Regions from separate parts of the Macrococcus sp. CoH-51_TC_04 genome, predicted to be linked through region 4. Evidence: riboswitches for the same ligand, from Rfam matches in the RefSeq annotation. Region 4 holds a riboswitch; each other region holds the start of a gene.
The links. A riboswitch is a leader RNA that binds a small molecule or an ion and turns the genes downstream of it on or off. The one in region 4 is predicted to bind S-adenosylmethionine.
Positions count from the first base shown of each region.

Region 1: it holds a riboswitch for S-adenosylmethionine, as region 4 does, so the genes downstream of both, ACZ2V4_RS06185 (O-acetylhomoserine aminocarboxypropyltransferase/cysteine synthase family protein) here and metK (methionine adenosyltransferase) in region 4, are expected to answer to the same signal.
Region 2: it holds a riboswitch for S-adenosylmethionine, as region 4 does, so the genes downstream of both, ACZ2V4_RS07185 (M20 family metallopeptidase) here and metK (methionine adenosyltransferase) in region 4, are expected to answer to the same signal.
Region 3: it holds a riboswitch for S-adenosylmethionine, as region 4 does, so the genes downstream of both, ACZ2V4_RS05775 (methionine ABC transporter ATP-binding protein) here and metK (methionine adenosyltransferase) in region 4, are expected to answer to the same signal.

Region 1 is NZ_JBVGOY010000005.1:26,058-31,507, forward strand. Features, by position in the region: gene ACZ2V4_RS06170 (2-hydroxyacid dehydrogenase family protein) at 1-159, opposite strand, end outside; gene ACZ2V4_RS06175 (3-hydroxyacyl-CoA dehydrogenase) at 292-1,212, opposite strand; gene ACZ2V4_RS06180 (homoserine O-acetyltransferase/O-succinyltransferase family protein) at 1,325-2,089, opposite strand; gene ACZ2V4_RS06185 (O-acetylhomoserine aminocarboxypropyltransferase/cysteine synthase family protein) at 2,091-3,368, opposite strand; SAM riboswitch class I at 3,432-3,527, opposite strand; gene ACZ2V4_RS06190 (catalase family protein) at 3,602-4,384, opposite strand; gene ACZ2V4_RS06195 (hypothetical protein) at 4,546-5,064, shown strand; gene ACZ2V4_RS06200 (thioredoxin family protein) at 5,169-5,450, opposite strand, start outside.
Region 2 is NZ_JBVGOY010000006.1:72,208-77,657, reverse strand. Features, by position in the region: gene ldmS (L-aspartate--L-methionine ligase LdmS) at 1-1,096, opposite strand, end outside; gene ACZ2V4_RS07185 (M20 family metallopeptidase) at 1,083-2,279, opposite strand; SAM riboswitch class I at 2,348-2,444, opposite strand; gene ACZ2V4_RS07180 (GrpB family protein) at 2,514-3,020, opposite strand; partial or broken gene ACZ2V4_RS07175 (class I SAM-dependent methyltransferase) at 3,168-3,572, shown strand; gene ACZ2V4_RS07170 (PLP-dependent cysteine synthase family protein) at 3,756-4,688, shown strand; gene ACZ2V4_RS07165 (bifunctional cystathionine gamma-lyase/homocysteine desulfhydrase) at 4,692-5,450, shown strand, end outside.
Region 3 is NZ_JBVGOY010000004.1:143,494-148,943, reverse strand. Features, by position in the region: gene sufD (Fe-S cluster assembly protein SufD) at 1-383, opposite strand, end outside; gene sufC (Fe-S cluster assembly ATPase SufC) at 414-1,190, opposite strand; gene ACZ2V4_RS05785 (MetQ/NlpA family ABC transporter substrate-binding protein) at 1,379-2,203, opposite strand; gene ACZ2V4_RS05780 (methionine ABC transporter permease) at 2,258-2,953, opposite strand; gene ACZ2V4_RS05775 (methionine ABC transporter ATP-binding protein) at 2,943-3,971, opposite strand; SAM riboswitch class I at 4,044-4,146, opposite strand; gene ACZ2V4_RS05770 (thioredoxin family protein) at 4,196-4,507, opposite strand; gene ACZ2V4_RS05765 (toprim domain-containing protein) at 4,479-4,868, opposite strand; gene gcvH (glycine cleavage system protein GcvH) at 4,936-5,304, opposite strand; gene ACZ2V4_RS05755 (Spx/MgsR family RNA polymerase-binding regulatory protein) at 5,378-5,450, opposite strand, start outside.
Region 4 is NZ_JBVGOY010000009.1:21,699-27,148, forward strand. Features, by position in the region: gene ACZ2V4_RS08755 (fluoride efflux transporter FluC) at 1-117, shown strand, start outside; gene ACZ2V4_RS08760 (nuclease-related domain-containing protein) at 274-1,188, opposite strand; gene ACZ2V4_RS08765 (hypothetical protein) at 1,406-1,567, shown strand; gene metK (methionine adenosyltransferase) at 1,609-2,799, opposite strand; SAM riboswitch class I at 2,892-3,002, opposite strand; gene pckA (phosphoenolpyruvate carboxykinase (ATP)) at 3,190-4,782, shown strand; gene ACZ2V4_RS08780 (alpha/beta hydrolase family protein) at 4,833-5,450, opposite strand, start outside.

The DNA.
Region 1 (5,450 bases), on a different contig from region 4:
TGTAGATAATAGGCTTACGAGTGCATCTTTATCTTTAATACGATCAATGAGCTCTTCTTTTGTGATGAGTTTTTCTCCTTCAAACAAATCAACTTCAAAATGCTCTTTTAAAAAGGCTAAGCCTTTTTCTGGAATTTCACCTGCTACTAATACTTTCATATATGATCCCCTCCGTAACTTTTATTTACCTTTATCTTAACAAATTAAAATGTAGTTTCATATTATATGGTATTCATTTCATAACTATGGTTATAACTGCAGATGGTTTATATAAAAAGAGAGATAAGGGGATTACGCATCACCCTTATCTCTTTTTTTCATAGTTTTTTTAACAAAGCTTTCTTCTCTATAACTAGGGTTAGGATATTTGTAAAATCCTTCTCCAGTTGAAGTACCTAAATTCCCTTTGTCGACGTAGTCTTTTTTTAGCATTTCAGCAACTGCATGCATAGCTGGATTTGCACTAGCAGAAGCAGTAGCAATATTATAAGCGGTATTTAAACCTACGACATCTAAAATAGCAAATGGTCCTAGAGGAGCGCCGGTTGCTGCCATCCAAGTACGATCAATCGTTTCGATATCTGCAATACCATGAGCGTATAATTGTTCTGCAGCCTGTAGTAATGGTACAAGCAGAGAATTTAATACGTATCCAGGCTGTTCTTTTTTTACATGTATTGGAATCATGCCTATTTCAGCAGCGAAAGTTAGGACATCCTGAACATACTGTTCATGAGTTCTATCATGTCCCATAACTTCACCCGTATTATTTTTCCACACTTCATTAGCGAAATGCAGCGCGAGGAATTTCTCTTCTCTTCCTGTATATTCTCTGAATTGACTTGGCATCATTGTAGATGAATTCGTTGCAAAAATAGTCTTTTCTGGTGCAAGATTAGCCACAGATTTGTAGAAATCTACTTTAATATTGAATAATTCAGGAATTGCTTCAATCATTAAATCTGAATCTTTAAGAGATGCCTCTAGGTCAGATGTAATTTTAATTTTATTCAAGGTCTCCTGTGCCAGTTTTTCATTATTGAAATAATCAGCATATATTGGTACTAATTTCTGTAATTTCTCTCGTCCTGCTTTAACAGCCTCATCATTTATATCATACAACGTGACCTTAAATCCAAAGAATGCAGCTTGAAAAGCAATTTGGCTACCTAAGACGCCTGCTCCGACGACGGTTACGTTTTTAATATCCATATCACCATCTCCTAAATATGTTATTGTTTTTAATATATCACAATATTCTGAATATAAAAGGACGGCTAATGGCTATCTGTATGATAAAAGACAAATGATGTGAATTTGACGTTTATTCTTTTTTTAGAATAAATTTATAGATTTCTTCAGCACTACTATACCATCTTGCTTCTAAAGGTGTGATAGAGTCATCTATAAAATAATTTTCAGGGATAGGGGTATCACTATTTATTTTTAAATCGCGTTCATATTCTTTAGCTAATGTATATTGATTGTATTCTAAATGTCCGGCAAAGTAATAATCAGTATGTTTTTTATTCGTTATTATGTCGATATCATTTCCTTTATACGATATTAAGCTCAGATCATTAATTGCTTTTATTTCGGGGTTAATTTGCATGTACCTAGACTGAGGTGAATAATAGTATGTTCTATCTTTATAAAGGGGATGGGATGGATTAATGTTATAAAGATATATTCCCGACAACTTTTTCTCATTTTTTATAGGTTTGATACCGTAGTTCTTATAGAGGGCATACTGTGCTGCCCAGCAAATGAAAATCCTTTTTTTAATATGTTCTTTGGACCATTCTATAATTTTATTGAGTTCATCAATATAGGTAACTTCATTAAATTCCAGATGCTCTAGCGCTGCACCAGTAATAATCATGGCGTCATAATCAGTATCCTTAATATCTTTCAAACACTTATAATGCTGCTTTAAGTAGGAGATGCTCGTATTTTTGTAATGGTGTGAAGTCAGATAGAGATATTCAGTCTTAATATCAAAACTTAATGCATCTGTTATTCTTTTAAAGTGTTGTTCTGTTGCTTGTTTATCTGGCAGGAGATTGATGATGAGAAGACGTACTGTCATATTATATTGCAGAGAGTCCCTTCTCTAAATCAGCTATAATATCATCAACATGCTCAATCCCGATAGATAAACGGATGGTTTCTGGTCGAACACCAGCTTCAAGTTGCTCGCTGTCAGTCAATTGTGCATGCGTGGTACTTGCAGGGTGTATTACTAGTGATTTAGCATCGCCGACATTTGCAAGCAATGAAAATAATTCTAGTGATTCAATGAACTTCTTACCAGCTTCATAACCTCCAGTAACACCAAATGTAAAAATAGATCCAGCACCATTAGGTAAATACTTTTGTTTTAAGTTAAAGTATTTGCTTGAAGATAATCCGGCATATTTCACCCATGCAACTTTTGGATGTGATTCAAGATACTCTGCTACTTTCTGAGCATTTTCTACATGTCTTTCTACGCGTAAGGAAAGTGTTTCAAGTCCTTGGATTAGTAAGAAAGCATTAAATGGTGAAAGTGATGCGCCAGTATCTCGTAATAATGTAGTACGAATCTTAGCAGCATATGCAGCGTCTTTAAAGGCTTCTGTAAATACTAAGTTATGATATGATGCATCAGGTGCAGAAAGCCCTTTAAATTTGCCGTTATCCCAATTAAAGTTCCCACCATCTACTATAATTCCGCCGATAGAATTACCATGTCCACCAATAAATTTAGTGGCTGAATGCACAACGATATGAGCACCGTGTTCAATTGGACGGAATAAATAAGGGGAAGCAAATGTGTTATCTACAATCAGTGGAATATCTGCTGACTTTGCGATGGCTGACAGTTGTTCGAAGTCTTCGATATTACCTTCAGGATTACCAATCGTTTCAATAAAGATAGCTTTAGTATTACCTTTAATAGCATTTCTAATATTGTCGATATTTGAAGTGTCTACGATATCAACCTCAATACCATATTTCGGTAAAGTGTGACTGAATAATGTATGTGTCCCGCCATATAGTGATGCAGATGAAACGATATGATCTCCACTTGATGCAAGTGCTAAGATTGCATACGTAATTGCGGCCATGCCCGAAGATACTGCCACAGCAGCAACGCCTCCTTCAAGCTGGGCAACACGTTCTTCTAAGACTGCGTTTGTAGGATTAGTCAATCTTGAATAAATATTACCTGCTTCTTTCAAACCGAATAAATTAGCAGCATGCTCCGTGTCATCAAACACGAAAGAAGAAGTTTGGTAGATAGGCACAGCACGTGAATGAGATGCACTATCAACTGAATGGCCGGCGTGAACCTGAATGGTTTCAAAATGGAATGAATTTGTCATATGATGACCTCCTCGTAAATTAATATAAAAAAAGAGTCTACCTAAAAGATAGACTCATAAAATACCTTATCTTTCAGGATATACCTGCTGGAATTAGCACCTAAATTAATAGGTTGCCGGGTTTCATAGGGCCAGTCCCTCCACCACTCTGGATAAGCATATGAAATTGTTAATTAGTATAATATAACGCATTTTAAAAATTGTCAAACTATAATTTGAATTTTTAAAATATTTTATTCTAAGGTTATGCCTTCTTCGTTTCTATGTTGATTTGATATTTTATACATCTCTGAACGTAAATTTAATATTTCGTCATAGACAGCATCCAGTGATCCAGTTTGCAACGGGTCGAACGTAGTATATGTTTCGCTTGTTTCGGATGTAAGTTCAATATGAGCAATTTCTTCAATAACAGCGTCTTTCCGTAATTCTGAAATCGGTTTAATCTCATCATAAATTTCGGCATATAATGTTATTTGATTGTACTTCTTACGTGCATGAAATCTTATAAATTGTTCATTGTATTTAAAATAATGTAAGTTATGAAATGTTTGATTCATAGTTGTCTTGATCGGTTGATTAAGAATAAACTTCATAAGATGCTTATTGAAATCTTCAATTTTTAATAAATGTCTTAATAAATTAATTTTCAATAATTTACTTTCACTTTTATGAATGGCATGTATGTATTGAGCGATTTTCACTATAGAGACCTCTTTTGTCCAGGGGAAGTACGGAAATGTTACCATCACAAGATTAATATGTGCCTGCTTAATATGCAACGCAAGTCCTTTAAGTGGTACTAGATTAGAAGGTACATTTCTATTGGGAGGTGCGTCTGAAAGTCTGACAATCACATCTAATTGTGTATCGTCTAAATTGAATATCCGTTTTCCCATCTCATTTAACTGTAGTTTCCCTATATATTGGTTTCCTTTAGCATGTGCTCTTTTAGCACCTCGTGTTGTAGTTGCATAGCGTTCAATTGTATCAACGATAAAAGTAGCGTTATCCATAAAGTCACCTGCTTGTTATTTTTAATATGTTTATCCATATTTTAAATATATAATACTACATACAAATTTTTATTCCTCAAACATATTTGAAAACGCTTACTTTATCTCTTGTTTTTCGATATAATGGTATTAAGAGATGTTAAATGTTAGGGGGAATCTATATGAATAACCACCAGAAAGTATTGGTGTTTGGATGTTTACTAGCAATTATTTTATTTTCACTGATTGTATGGCAGAAATTACCGCAGGATACAGCGCAACATGAAGTGAAGACGAAAGAAATTAAGGCGATAGAAAAAGGCACCTACAATTCTATGGAAGAAGCGCAAAAGGCATTGGTGAACGATGTGATTAAAAGTGATGATCTTGTATCCGCAATCTATACGCCGAATAAAAAATGGAAGACACCATTTTATGTTATACAAGTTTCATACAAAGAAAATAAGCAGACATACTCAGGGTTTGCTTTTGTTGTACCGGAAAATGGGAAGTATAAACTAGAGCTTGCTGATATTAGAATAAAAACATATGATGGGATGCAACCGATTAAGGACAGTATAAAAATAGGTGAGAATAAAGTGCATATTTATGTAGGCACACCACTTGATAACCCATTTGCAGATAGTATCAGACATTCTTTTGTAGACGATAGTATAGAAGTGGCGTTCCAGGTAGAATAGAGTACGATTATAAGAAGGGCATATACGCTATTAAATAACCTGAGCGATGCAGAAAATATTATTTCTGCATCGTTCAGGTTCAATGATAGATGGAGTAAAGGTAATTAATATTCTTGAAGTAGTTGATTGATACGTAGCTTTAGCATATCAAAATCGATAATACGAGCTTGTCGATGGTACTCTTTCTCATGATTAAATAAAATGACGACAGGTGAAGAAAATAAACTGAGCTGGCCCGCAGCTTCTGGAACTTCGTCTGCGAGTAGATATACAGACGGTATATTTATATCTGTTGCAAGAGCCTTAACTTTTGGATAATCTGCATGACATACTGAACAACCAGTAGTCATGACGTATACAAGTGCCTTTTCGTTGTTTTGTAAAAA
Region 2 (5,450 bases), on a different contig from region 4:
GTGACGGGAAAGCATTTTTATCTCTATAATCTCCATCATAATATGCTAATGGGAATAAGTTACCACTCTTTACTTCGTTTAAAATTGTTTCATAGAATGCTGCATTATCACCATCAGAGTAATAGGCAAGGAACTTTTTATAGTCCCCTTTTAGTACATCATCCAGTAACAATAATGAACTTGATCCATTTTGTCTGAAGTTTAAATCAATTGCAAACAGATTATCATCTTTATCTACTAATATATCAAATCCTGCAATCCCTTTATAGCCCGCATCGACACCATTCTTCATAATCTTTCTACCGGCTTCAATTACAGATTCAGGTACATTCCTATCTGTTGTATTACCTCTGTATTTACCGTATTTTTCTACCATCTGAAGCGATGCACCCAAAAATGTGATGCCCTTCTCTTCGCTATACGCATATTGTACGCAGTAATTTTTAATAGGTTCAACAAATTGTTCGATAATCAACTGCTCGGTACCACTTGCCGCCTGCACGCGTTTTATCGAACTTTCCACATCATCTTCTGTATAACATAGCATCACACCATATCCACCTGCTGTCGGATGTTCGTCACCCGGCTTAATAACAAAAGGAAGCGTCCATTCACGTACACGTGTTTGGAAATCATCAATTTTTACAATTTCGCGTTTTGGAAGATACTCTCCACCCGTCCATTTATGGATGAGTGATTTGTTGTTTAAATCTAGAAATATGTCTCGTGGTACAACATAATCATCATTGTCCACAATATCAGTCTCGTGCGCATATTGGAAGAATATCTTTCCTGTCTCGGCATATTCTTTTAAAGCCTTTTCATACTCTTCACGTGTTTCATACGTGATATATGTTTTGGGCATCGCTACTCCCGCTGCGCCAAATAATTCACATGTCTTCTCAGTTACCGTTGCTTTATGAACAATAACAGGCATCTCTGCAATGATTAATTCTCTGGCACTTAATAAATTCGACTGATGTTCTTCAGGCTGTAGCCACGGATTAAAACCATAGCTTGGTCGTGATGTGTAAAGCACATTATCACCATACAGATCACGCATCGTAAGTGAAATATTTAATTTATTGGTGGTCATAGACTTTCCCCTTCAACACTGTATGTAAATTTTTTATCGCTTTTAATTCATCCGGATTATCAATGAGTTCTAATGCCATCGTCGCCATTATTTTAGCACCTTGAATCAGTGCATGATCTCCATGTGCACTACCAGCAGCATCTTTAAATTCAACAGTATGCCCTACTAGGCTTGAAGGCCCAATTTTTATATGCGGATGAATTGTTGGGATAACATGACTCACATTCCCTGTATCTGTTGATCCAAAACCAAAATCATCATGTAATATTACCTCATTGTGCTTTTTAGCATGACGTTCAAATAGATCATCTAACAAATCATTACGAATAAATTCATTTACTCCATTTTGAATGTGATTCAGCTTATACTCTGCACCCGCAGTAAGTGCAGCACCTTCAGCAACACGTTCAACTTTGCCGGTTAACACATCTAGTTCCTTGCGACTCATTGCGCGCGTGTAGAATCTTGCCTTCGTGTAATCCGGGATAATATTCGCGCTCTTGCCGCCATCCAATATTACACCATGTACTTTATCAGATTTTCGAATATGCTGACGAAGCTGCGCAATCCCGTTAAAGAAACTGATCATTGCGTCCAGTGCGTTAATCCCATTATGAGCATTCTCAGAAGCATGTGCGGTCTTACCGAAGAACTCGACTTCAAATACATCTACAGCAAGTGTAGGCACCGTACGATATGACTCGTGTCCTGGATGTATCATCAAAGCAACATCGCACTCAGAGAATAATCCAGCTTTAACATACGACGCCTTTGCACTACCATTCACACCACCCTCTTCAGCTGGTGTACCAAATACTTTAATCGTACCACCGTGCGTTTCAACATATTCTTTAATGCTCACGCCTGCAAGCACACTTGATGTTCCGATAATATTATGTCCGCATGCATGACCAAGTCCAGGCAGAGCATCGTATTCCGCTAAGAATGCAATCGTCGGTCCTTCATGTTCACTTTCAAATGTCGCAATGAATCCTGTCTCGTGGCCTGCGATATCACGCTCAATTGTGAATCCTTCGTTATATAAAGTCTTGATGAGTAAACTAGACGCAAAATACTCTTCGTTTCCAAGTTCCGGGCGTTCGTGAATCTGGTGGCTTATTTTAATAAATTCCTCTTTATTATATTCAATATAGTTAAGTACATTTTGTTCATTCATCGTCATTACCCCTTAATTAAATTCAATTAAGTCCACTTAATAAAAAAGACACCCTCAGATAAGGATGTCTATACGTCTTATCTGTCAGCATAAGCTGCAGGAATTAGCACCTTACATATTGCAGGTTGCTGGACATCAGCGGGCCTGTCCCTCCGTCCGTCTCGATAAGTGTTTAATTGTTATCAATTATATTAGAGCTTTAAAGCATGATTGTCAATAAGATAACTTATTTTTCAGATATTATCCGAATATCTGTACTTCGTTCGATCCGTTCCAGTTCATCGCTTTAACTTCAATTACAGTCAAGAAGATGTCCCGCGCCTTTTTATACGAAGAGAAATCAAAAGGATAAATTCTTGCAAGTTCCCATTTGAACGCACTATAACGATCTCTCTCACTTGAAAATGTTCGAAAATAATCTCTTAACTTAATGCGTTTCAATAATTCTTCATCTGCCTCTTTATACACAAAAAGATGAAATTGATGATCCTTTGTAGCATATACTTTATAACATACTTCTTTACAGATTAAATGATATCCAAGTTCAGCTAACTTTAGTTCTTCAATATCATGCTTCACCTCTACAGCAATATCTATCGTCGCACGTGCGTCCATACCTGGTACCGCAGTAGACCCAATATGATGAATCGCACTAATATTTTTTAACTTCTGAAGCACTCTTTTCTTTTCGCCTATATAAAGGTGCTGCCATATACTATCGTAAGGTACTATCATCACTTGTTTCATCCTTTCCCCTCCTTCTTTAGATACATTTTAAAATATTATACTTCTTTGCACACAAATTCACAAACTATTATATTGAGTAAATAATAAATTCATGATATTATTAATCCCGAGTTATCTGATAAGAATAATAATATTAGGAGTGTACCGATGAGTTTACCTTTTATGGACATCTTTAAAGCATGGGCATCAGATTATGATGATGCTGTAACAGGACAAAATCCCGAATATAAAGATGTATTCTCAAACTATGATTTTATGATAGAAGAAGCAACAAAACACGCAGGAAAACGCGTAACAGAATTTGGTCCTGGAACTGGGAATTTAACAAACATGTTATTACAGCGCGGATTGGACGTACAGGCTGTAGAACCAAGTATTGATATGACAAAGTTAGGTGAGGCTAAGACAGGTATTACGTTCGAACGTGGCGATTTCCTGAACTTCAATGCTAGAGAAAAAGATACATTTATTTCTTCTTTTGCTTTTCACCACCTTACAGATAAAGAAAAGAAAGAAGCGATTGCCCTTTATAAGCCGCTTCTCTCCGAAGATGGAAACATCATTATATTGGACACAATGTTCAATTCCTTAGATGAAAAAGAACAGATTAAATCACATTATGACGCACGAGGTTACCATAATCTTGTCGAAGATCTGGAAAGAGAATATTATCCATTAAAGGAGACAATGGAAGAGATTGCCAACGACTTGGGATTTGATTATCAATCCACTCAGATGAATCGTTTCGCTCATCTTCAAATATTAACTAAAAAAAAAGTAAAAACTCCTGCTGATTTAATCGGTAATACACCGCTAGTGGAACTTAAGCATTTTCCACTGAATAAAGGAAACCGTCTATTTGCAAAACTTGAGTTCTATAATCTGGGCGGCTCTGTAAAAGACAGACTGGGTGTCAACATTTTAGAACAGGCTTTACTTCGTGGTGATATTCAAAACGGTACAGTTGTTGAAGCTACAGCTGGTAATACAGGAATTGGTCTTGCACTCATCTGTCAACAGTATGGATTAAAGCTACATGTCTATGTTCCCGAGAAATTCAGCATCGAAAAACAAAGCATCATGCATGCATTAGGGGCTGAAATCGTAAATACCCCTACAGAAAAAGGAATGCTCTTCGCACGCGAAGAAGCGCTGAAATTCGCTCAAGAAACCGGTGCATTCTATACAAATCAATTTGAATCAGCAGATAATCCTTCAAGCTACGATAAACTGGCAAAGGAGATAAAAAGAGATGCTGGGAAGGTTGATGCAATCGTTGCTGGTGCAGGCAGTGGAGGAACATTTACAGGTCTTGCAAAGCACTTCAAAGAAAGTCATCGCGTTATCGTAGAGCCTGAAGGTTCGATATTAAATGGTGGAGAATCTGGTAGTCACCGCACAGAAGGCATCGGCGTTGAAAAATGGCCCGTGTTCTTAGATAAAGATTTAATCGATGCCGTTGAAACAATTTCTGATATCGATGCCTTTACACGTGTCTCAGAACTTGCCCAAAAAGAAGGTCTTCTTGTCGGTTCTTCAAGCGGAGCCGCGCTACATGCCGCACTTAAAACCCAAGAAAATATGACTGATAGCAATATCGTCGTAATATTCCCTGATGCAGCTGAGCGATACTTATCACAACAAATATTTGATATTAAAGGAGAATAGATTATGCAAAAGAAAACAATGATGATTCATGGTGGAAATACAATAGATGAATACACTGGAGCTGTAAACCCTCCAATTTACCAAACAAGTACCTACAAACAAGATGGCATCGGGAATATGCGTCAAGGCTATGAATATTCTCGTTCAGCAAATCCAACACGTACAGCATTAGAATCATTAATCAGTGACTTGGAATCAGGTGATGCTGGCTTTGCATTTGGTTCAGGTATGGCTGCAATATCTTCTGTAATCATGTTACTCAATGCTGGCGATCATATCGTTGTTGGTAGCGATGTATACGGCGGAACTTATCGCGTCTTCACAAAAGTCTTCGAACGCATCGGTATTAAATCAACATTCGTTGACACAACCGATATCGAAGCAGTTGAAGCGGCAATCAATGAGAATACTAAGATGCTTTATATCGAAACTCCTACCAATCCATTACTTAATGTAACGGATATTCGCAAAATGGTTGAAATCTCTAAAGCACATAACTTAATTTCTGTTGTAGACAATACATTTATGACACCTTACTTCCAGAATCCACTTGAACTTGGTGCAGATATTGTACTTCATTCAGCAACGAAATATATCGGCGGACATAGCGATGTTGTAGCCGGACTGGTTGTAACACGCACACCTGAGCTTTCTGAATCAGTTGGCTTTATACAGAATTCCGTAGGTGGTATACTTGGACCTCAAGATAGTTTCTTACTTGTGCGCGGTATTAAGACACTTGCAATTCGAATGGAACAAACA
Region 3 (5,450 bases), on a different contig from region 4:
TGCTCTACAAGTTCACCGTGTTCTGTAAGCGCTGTTTGTATATCGGTAATGATAACACCTTGAGATTGAAGTTTCTCCTCAATTTCAATGAATGCAGGTGTGTTGTTGTGTTGAACAATTAAGTTATGCGTGTTCTCTAAATCGATTAGTGCTTTAACAGATTCAGGTAACGCTTCTTTAGACGTAAAAGTTTCGCTTTCTACTACTTTATGATGCACATCGAAATTCCATTTATCCAGTTTCGTTTTATCTGGCTTTGGCATTTCGATTGTATTTAATTTATTAAGTGCATCTTGACGTAAATTTTGCATCCATGATGGTTCTTTACGTGCTGCTGAAAGATCCGTTAATATTTCTTGTGTAAAATCTATCGTATTGCTCATGAATATATCCTCCTATATGTTTAATCAGGTTTATGCGTCTACAGTTTCATCTTGAATATCTAACTCTTGTTTGATCCAGTCGTATCCTTCTTTTTCAAGACGTTGTGCAAGTTCTTCTCCACCTGATTTTACAACGCGACCTTGCATCATTACGTGAACGTGGTCTGGAGTAATATAGTTTAATAGACGTTGGTAATGCGTGATAATTAAGCAGCCGAAGTTTTCTCCGCGCATCTCGTTGATTCCTTTTGATACAACTTTAAGCGCATCGATATCTAAACCTGAGTCAATTTCATCTAAAATCGCGAATTTAGGTTCTAACATCATTAACTGAAGAATTTCGTTACGTTTCTTTTCCCCACCAGAGAATCCTTCGTTTAAATAACGTTGTGCCATATCAAGATCCATTTCTAAGAACTCCATATTTTTATCTAATTTCTTGATAAATTGCATTAAGTTGATTTCCTTACCTTCCTCACGTTTCGCATTAATTGCTGAACGTAAGAAGTCCGCGTTTGTCACACCTGAAATTTCTGATGGATACTGCATTGCTAAGAAAAGACCTGCTTGCGCACGTTCGTCAACTTCCATCTCTAATACGTTCTCACCATCAAGTAATACTTCACCTTGAGTCACTGTATATTTCGGATGACCCATGATTGCAGCAGATAAAGTTGATTTACCTGTACCGTTAGGACCCATGATTGCATGTATTTCATTTTGCTTAATTGTCAGGTTCACACCTTTTAAAATTTCCTTACCTTCTATCTCAACGTGTAAATCTTTAATTTCTAATACTGATACCATATTGATGTCCTCCATTTATATAAAATTTTCATCTCATCTAGTTTATAATAATTTTAATCTAAGGTCAAAGGCCTATGACATAAATCACAGTTTTAATTATAACGTAATTGAGAACGAATATGAATTAAATGAGATTAAATAATAAAAAAAGATGAATATTCCTATAGGAACATTCATCTTTTCTAATATTATTTCGCCGGGATTACAGCACCATTATATTTTTTATTGATAAAATCTTGTGTTTCTTTAGATTGTAATGCTTTCACTAAAGCTTTAATTTTAGCATCACCTTTGTGTCTTTCTTGTACCGCGATCAAGTTTGCGTAAGGTGAATCACTCTTTTCAATCGCAATTGAATCTTTTAATGGATTCAGTTTATTTTCAAGTGCAAAGTTAGAGTTAATGATCACTGCATCACCTTCACCATTGTTATATGATTTCGGTAAGAATTCAGCACTTTGCTTGTTGTTGAATTTAATGTTCTTCTTATTTTCTTTAATATCTTTAAACGTAGCTTTTACTGGATCTACGCCATCGTTCAATGTGATTAATCCAGCTTCAGTAAAGAATGATAAGAAACGCCCTTCTTCAGCTGGGTTATTTGATACAAATACTTCAGCGTTTTCTGGAAGCTCTTTTAATGATTTATATTTCTTTGAGTAGATAGCCATCGGTTCGATATGGATGTTACCTGCTGATTCAATTTTATATCCTTTTGCTTTCTTCTCAGTGTCTAAGTATGGTGTATGCTGGAAGAAGTTTGCATCAAGCTCACCTGCATCTAAGAAACGGTTCGGAGTTGTGTAGTCATTGATTGTCTTAATCTTTAAAGTATAGCCTTCTTTTTCTAATACTGGTTTAACTTGTTCAAGTAATTCCGCATGCGGTGCTGGTGAAGCGCCGACAGTAATCGTCTTATCGTCTTCTTTAGAAGCTTTCTTTTCGTTGTCTCCACAAGCTGCAAGTACAAGTACTAATGTAGCTACGAATAATAATGATATAAACTTTTTCATTTAATTCACTCTCTTTCCGTTATTTAATTTATAGTCAAATTCCATTGGAACTGATTATCGTTTATCAATACGTTTTGTGATTATATCACCGATAAATTGTATCGCAAATACAAGCAGTAATATTAACACTGTCGAAACTAAGATGACATCATTCTGTGCTCTAGTGAACCCTACTAAATAAGCTAGGTTCCCTAATCCACCTGCACCGATAACCCCGGCAATGGCAGTAGACCCTACTAAAGCGATTGCTGTTACTGTAATACCAGACACAAGTGCCGGTAAACTTTCAGGAATCAATACTTTACGAACTAATGTAAAGGTATTTGCACCCATTGACTGCACCGCTTCAATAACACCCTTATCAATTTCTTTCATCGCAATTTCAACGAGTCGCGCATAAAATGGTGAAGCTCCGATGATGAGTGCCGGCAATGCGCCTTTTACACCACTAATTGTCTGCATAATTAAGTTAGTAAACGGGAACAGGAGCAAGATTAAAATGATAAATGGTATCGCTCTGAATAAATTCACTAAAAATGCAGTGATGGAATAAAAGATGCGCACTCCTTTATTGTTACTGCGTGATGTGAGGAATAAGATAATCCCGATAATCAACCCGAAGAAAAATGTAAAGAAGGTTGCAATCAATGTCATTTGCAACGTTTCTACCGTTGCTGTCCATACATCTGCCCAAATTACATTTTTGAAGCTCAGCATCTCTTTAAGCGTATCTAAAAAACTAGTTTGCATCTTGTTCTACCTCCACTTCTACACCGTGACGCTTAAGTTCATCCGCAATTTTCGTAAGATCACCATTCACCGACGTTAAATGGACGATTAAATGTCCAAATGAGCCTGCTTGTGTATGCTTTACGTTACCTGCCAGAATATTCATATCCAGACCATACTTCTGTATCACCTGACTGACAATCGGCTGTCCTGTAGCAGAACCGATGAACTTAAGTCGAAGCAGTGCCCCTACAGGATACTCTGCTTTAATCTCCTTGATAGAAGCTTCCAGTTCTTCGTCAGAGATATCATCTTTTACGAAGCGCTTCGTAATGTTCGTCTGTGGATTGTTGAATACACTTAATACTGAACCTTCTTCAACGACCTTACCGTGTTCCATCACTGCGACACGATGGCAGATTTTACGGATAACTTCCATCTCGTGTGTAATCAGCACGATTGTTAAGTTCAGCTTCTTGTTGATATCAACGAGCAGTTCAAGAATTTCGTCTGTCGTCTGAGGGTCAAGTGCACTTGTTGCTTCGTCACATAACAGTACTTTCGGATCGTTACTCAGTGCACGCGCGATACCTACACGCTGTTTTTGACCCCCAGACAGTTCGGAAGGATATGCATTTTCTCGACCATTGAGTCCAACAAGATTGATTAATGACTTCACCTTACCATCGATATCTGATTTCTTAACACCTGCAATTTCCAGTGGCAGCGCAATATTGTCATACACTGTACGCGACCATAACAAGTTAAAGTGCTGGAAGATCATCGAGATCTTCTGGCGTTTCATATTCAATGTTTTCTGATCAAGTTGATTGATAATATCATTATCAACCACCACTTCACCAGACGTCGGTTTTTCTAAACCGTTAAACATACGGATTAACGTACTTTTACCCGCACCACTAAAGCCGATGATTCCATAGATTTCACCTTGCGTAATATCCAGTGAAACACGATCTACAGCAGTGATGTCACCTTTTTTCGTTGTAAAAGTCTTTACAACATTATTTAACTTAATCACGTGCATCCTCCTAAAATAAAAAGTCGTCTTCCTTAAATACATAAGAAAGACGACATAGTGATATATTCGACTCTCTCATCTTCTAAAGTTTACACTTTATGTGAATTGGCACCATTTCTTTTCAGACGGTTGCCGGGCTTCAAAGGGCACATCCCTCCACCTCTCTTGATAAGAGCAACTATTAAATTGTTTTGTTAATGATTTTTATAATAAAGCAGATTGAATTATTCGTCAATAGATTTCGATAAAATTTCGTATATTGAAGTAACAGACTCAAATCGAAATATCGTGTCAACGACTTCATTGTCTTTGACGATGAGCAATACAGGTACACTTGAAATCTTATACTGTGTACTGAGGGATTCATAATAATTCAAATCAAGCTTTAATATATCCATCTTCAGTGACATGTTAACGATATCCAGCATCTTTTCTGCGAGTTTACATGTGCCACAAAAAGGGGTGTAGCCAAAAATAATATAATTGTCTTGTATTCTTTCTAGATCTTTAGATTGCAAATGCGTTCTGATACTCATAAGGTTGCGACTTACCTTTCCATTCAAACTGTTCTTTAATTTCAAAGTCATGACGACTGACAACTTTCGCTAAGTAATCAAGTGGACAATTACTCACCTCACCATACTTTGAATCGATATAAATATGATGTCCTTCGCTTAAATGACGCTTAAACCACGCTCTGATCTTGCGCCCTGCTTTATCACTGTCGGTCATGATGTACACTTTATGATGATACAGGTCTTCAATCATGGCATCTAACTTCTCGATGCCCATTGTGCCATTTGTGCAAATAATATGTACAGGTTCCGTTAATACTTCTTGTAATCTTTTCTTGTCTCGCTTACCCTCTACCACGATGACCTTCTGAATTACAGACATTTTCCATCACCTTTTTCGTCATATTAAAAAATCCTTGATAAATTTATTATCAAGGAAAGTATATCATTTATGCATTAATCATTTCATCATATTGCGCTTGATCCATTAATTCATCAAGTTCGCTGTCATCTGCTTCAACTTTGATCATCCATGCTTGGTCCATAGCAGATTCGTTTACTAATTCAGGAGAATCTTCTAATTCAGAGTTAACTTCAACAACTTTGCCTGAGATTGGAGCATATAATTCAGAAACAGTTTTAACCGACTCAACGCTACCAAATGGTGAACCAGTAGTAATTTCATCGCCTACTTCAGGAAGTTCAACGAATACGATATCCCCTAGTTCTGATTGTGCAAAGTCTGTAATTCCGATTACTTTTACGTTATCTTCTAATTTAACCCACTCATGATCTTTTGAAAATTTTAAGTTCGACATTATAAGCCCTCCATATAAATAAAATACTTAACACTTTTATAATGACATAATGTAAGCGTTTCTTCAATCTTTTTTATAACCAAGTTTGTTTATAGTCCGCTTCTTTGAATCCTAAAGTGATTCTATCCTTATTTACAGCTAAAGGA
Region 4 (5,450 bases):
GTTGCACTGTGGCAGTCGCATAAACGAAAGTGTCTTACTTATGCGCTTTCAAGCTATATATTCGGACCCTTACTGTTTACAGTCGGCTATGTTTTAATACATATTACAAAATTGTAATTTTTTTGTGAAGACAGTAGTAAACATGATAGAAGTATTGACGAAAGAAAGTACCAGATTAATCGATAATCTGGTACTTTCTTTTATTTTTTATAAGTTTCTTTACGTAAGCACCAGAAAACGCAATAATCTGGTACTTGCGCATCTGAATTCACTCTACGGATTCAAATGTTCAATTGCTGCACGTACTTCTTCTAATTCTTCAACTTTATACTGGAATCTGCCGTGGAAGACAAACTTCTCGAAGAAATGTTCCAATTCTTTCTCACCGACAATTACCTTCACACTATTATCGCGAGAGTAGTTCGTAATATGCTCGCTTCCTACTCCTTCTGCATTGTAGTAAGCAATCGGTGTAACCGGATACGGTAATTCGAATACTTTCTCTAATCGTTCTGCCTTTAGCTTCAGTTCTTCTATCGAATGTTTGTATGACCTGAACTGTGCTGAACCGTCTTCTCCCTTATCGAGACAGATTGTCTGTTCAGATTTCGAATCTAGTTCTAATATGTTGAATACTGTTTCAAATATCGGTTCCCCATCAAACTGCATCTCACTAATACCGTGGTATAGATGTCCTGTCCAGTAGTTAGAATCGATTACGTAAATTCCTGTACGTGTTAAAATAACGTGATCTAGCTTATCTGTACTTTTCACACGTTTTCCTGGAATATAGATATTCGCTAATACGTGCATATCTTCTGGACGGATGCGTTCTTGTGCGACAAGATTATCTTTAAGGTTAATCAATGTTAAATCCGTTAAATATTCTCCCTTATCTCTAGAAAATAATTTCAGTGAATCAATCTGTGCATTTTGTGTCGATAACTGTGTTTCGTATGTATCTTTCTGTTCAGCAAGTTCCTTCTTAAACGTTAATCTTGATTTTTCACTAGATTCCTCGTAGTTACTTTTCATTTCTGAACGTTCTTTGTTCAGTGCTTCTTCCTTTGCACGTATTGCTTTCTTCTTGCTCGATAGTGCATATATAAAGAGCACGATGAATAACAACAGTGCTACTGCTAATCCAAGTGCGATATAATGCATGGGTTGTAAATTTGATAAAGACATAGCTCTCACCTTTCTAATGTTTAATAGTTTCATTATAAAGAAAAAGAGACACAACTTCATTGTTTTAGATAAATTAATTTAAAAATAAAACTGCTTTTCACATCTTAATAGAAATTTCACACTATTTTATAATAGATTAACAATACCTTAATATCTAAATGGAATACTTGCAGTGTCCATACCTATACTCGGACAAACTACATTGGAGGTTTTGATAATGGCAAAGTACAAACAAATGTTACTGGCAGGATCATTCGCGTCAACTCTACTACTAGGAGCTTGTGGTAATGAAGAGAAATCAGATGATGCTAAAACTGAAGATGCAGCAAAAGAGGAAAGCACTGAAGAATCTACTGAAGAAGAGACAACTGAAGAATAATAATAAAAGCTGTAAACCTCATTGGTTTACAGCTTTTATTATTATGATAAATTGGCTTTTAATGTATCGACGCGATCTGTCGCTTCCCACGGTAAGTCAACATCAGTACGACCGAAGTGACCATACGCTGCTGTCTGTTTGTAGATTGGACGACGTAAGTCTAACATCTGGATAATTCCTGCTGGACGTAAATCAAATGTTTTACGTACCGCTTCAACAAGCTGCTGCTCCGTGTAGTCTGAAGTACCATAAGTTTCAACAGAGATAGATACAGGCTGTGCTACACCGATAGCGTAAGCTAACTGTACTTCACACTTATCCGCAAGACCTGCTGCTACGATATTCTTCGCAACGTAACGTGCTGCATATGCACCACTACGGTCTACTTTAGTAGCATCCTTACCACTGAATGCACCGCCACCGTGACGTGCATAACCACCGTACGTATCTACAATAATCTTACGACCTGTAAGACCCGCATCCCCTTGAGGACCACCGATTACGAAACGACCCGTTGGATTAATGAAGTATTTTGTTTCATCGTCAATTAAATCCGCTGGAACAACCGGCTTGATCACGTGTTCTTTAATATCTTCCTGAATTTGTTCAAGTTCAATCTTCTCATGGTGTTGAGATGAGATAACGATCGTATCGATACGTTTCGGTTTCCCTGCTTCATCATACTCAACAGTAACTTGTGTCTTACCGTCTGGACGTAGATAATCTAACGTACCGTCTTTGCGTACTTCTGTTAAACGACGTGCAAGTTCATGTGATAAAGAAATTGGTAATGGCATTAAGCTTTCTGTTTCGTTACAAGCAAATCCGAACATTAAACCTTGGTCACCTGCACCGATTGACTCAATATCAGAATCCGTTAATGAATCACGATCTTCTAACGCTTTATCCACACCTTGAGCGATATCTGGTGACTGCTCATCGATTGCCGTCAGCACTGCCATCGTCTGGAAGTCATAACCAAACTTTGCACGTGTATAACCGATTTCTTTAACTGTTTCACGCACGACTTTAGGAATATCAACATACGTTGACGTTGTGATTTCACCTGCGATTAACGCCATACCTGTTGTTACAGATGTTTCACAAGCAACACGTGCTTTAGGATCTCCTTTTAGGATTTCGTCTAAGATAGCATCACTAATCTGGTCAGCAATCTTATCCGGATGTCCTTCTGTTACTGATTCTGATGTAAATAATTTACGGTCTGTCATATATATTACACTCCTTGAATTTAATTACGGGACTATAAAAAAAATAGCCTTCTCTCCTAGTAAGAGAGAAGGCACAATAAACGACCATTCTACTCTTATCGTTCAGAAATTAATCTGCAAACGGTTTGGCACCTTACTTAACACATTGTTAAGGGTTGCTGGGCTTCAAAGGGTCCATGTCCCTCCACCACTCTGGATAAGAGAATCCGCAAGTTAGATATTACTAAACTTTATGTTCACTGTCAACAATACCGCATATATCAGAAATTTTCTGAATAATTTCGAATATAAAGATTATACATAATTTATATGAAACCTTCAAATTGATATGTTATACTATTTCATGAAACTGCTTACAAAAGCAGAACAATAACTTTTTGGAGGCTGACCATGGGGGAAAATACTCAAGTAATTGAGCAACTGAGCAAATTAAACACTGGAAATCTAGAACGTCAATTATCAAGAACACAATTGATTACGGAAATTCTATTCAACGGTGAAGGTGTGTTAACAGAATCCGGTGCGGTACGTAGCGAAACCGGTAAATATACTGGACGCTCACCGAAAGATAAGTTCATCGTGCGTGAAGCTGAAACTGAAGATAACATCGACTGGGGTACAATCAACCAGCCTATCGAAGAAGAAGTATTCTTAAACTTACTGGATAAAGTGACAGACTACTTAAGCAAAAAAGAAAAGATCTATGAATTCCAAGGCTATGCAGGTGCTGATAAATCATCCCAACTACAACTACGCGTTGTGAACGAACTTGCTTGGCATAACCTATTTGCACGTACAATGTTTATTCGTCCTGAAACAACGGAAGAAGGACTAAACATTACACCTGACTTCACAATTATTTCTGCACCACACTTTAAGGCTGATCCATCAGTTGATGGAACGAAATCTGAAACATTCATCATTACAAGTTTCCGTCATAAGATCATCTTAATTGGTGGTACAGAATACGCCGGCGAAATGAAAAAAGGTATCTTCGGTGTGATGAACTACTTATTACCAACACAAGGCATTATGAGCATGCACTGTTCAGCAAACGTCGGTGAGAATAAGGACGTTGCGTTATTCTTTGGATTATCTGGTACTGGTAAGACGACACTATCTGCAGATCCACAGCGTAAACTTATCGGTGATGATGAGCACGGATGGAATGACAACGGTGTGTTTAATATCGAAGGCGGTTGCTATGCGAAGACGATCGACTTATCTCGTGAGAAAGAACCTCAGATCTACGACGCAATTCGTTACGGTGCCATCCTCGAGAACGTTAAGGTCGATGAAAAAGGTGTGCCGGACTACACGGATAAATCTTTAACTGAAAATACTCGCGCAGCTTATCCAATCGATAATATCGATAATATCGTTCTACCATCAATTGCAGGACACGCGAATACAATCATCTTCTTAACTGCTGATGCGTTCGGTGTGTTACCTCCAATCTCTAAATTAACGAAAGAACAAGCGATGTATCACTTCTTAAGTGGATTTACATCTAAATTAGCAGGAACTGAACGTGGCGTAACAAGCCCACAACCGGTATTCTCTACATGCTTCGGCTCACCGTTCTTACCGTTACATGCGACAGTATATGCGAACATGTTAGGGGATCTAATCGATAAACATGATGCAGCAGTTTATCTTGTGAATACAGGATGGACTGGCGGAGAGTATGGTGTCGGTAGCCGCATGAACTTAACGCATACACGTTCTATGATTCGACGTGCGATTAGCGGCGAACTGAAGACAGTTGAGTATCATCAGGATGAAATCTTCGGACTTAATATTCCGAAGCATGTACCAGGTGTACCGGCAGAGATTCTGTATCCCCGTCATGCATGGGTATCCAAAGATGCTTATGATGAGAAAGCAAAAGACTTGGCATTACGCTTCCAGGAGAACTTTAAGAAGTTTGGTGAGAAGTCCGCTGAAATCGAAACTAAAGGTGGATTTAATTTTAGAGGATAGCACAAAAAAACGTCGCTTTTTTTAAAGTGGCGTTTTTTTCATCTACTATATTATGATTTTATTTCCCTTTCCACTTCTTCCATCCACTTTTCAATTTCCTGTAATACATAGCGTTCATTGTCTGGACGCATCACATGCTGCTCCCCTTCAATAAATAACACTTTATGCTTAATTCCGAGCTGTTTTAATTTATCGATCAGCATATATGCATGCTCTATACTGACAAGTTTGTCTTCTGTACCATGTACAATCATGATTGGCGGGCTATCTTTCGTTACGAGATTAATCCCTTCTCGTCGGTCATACGCCGCTTTGTTACTGATTGGTCCGACGAGGCGTTTCAGCATACTGCGAAGATCTTGTCGTTCATCATACATATAGTAGATACTCGACACTCCTCCCCATGTGATAAAGGATGTCACGTCAGCTTCCTGATACGTTACTAACCCTTGTATTCCGCCTCTCGAAAATCCAACGAAGTGTATCGGTACGTCGTACTGTGCTCTTAACAGTCTTACAAGTGCATAGACGTCTTCTCTATCTGCACCTGCGAATTCATCTTGACCATTCTGGTGTGTACCGCGATAATACGGTGCTGCAACCAGTGTGTCCTTATACGCAAACTGCATCAGTCTCGCTGGTCTAACCGTTCCGACTGCACCTTTCCC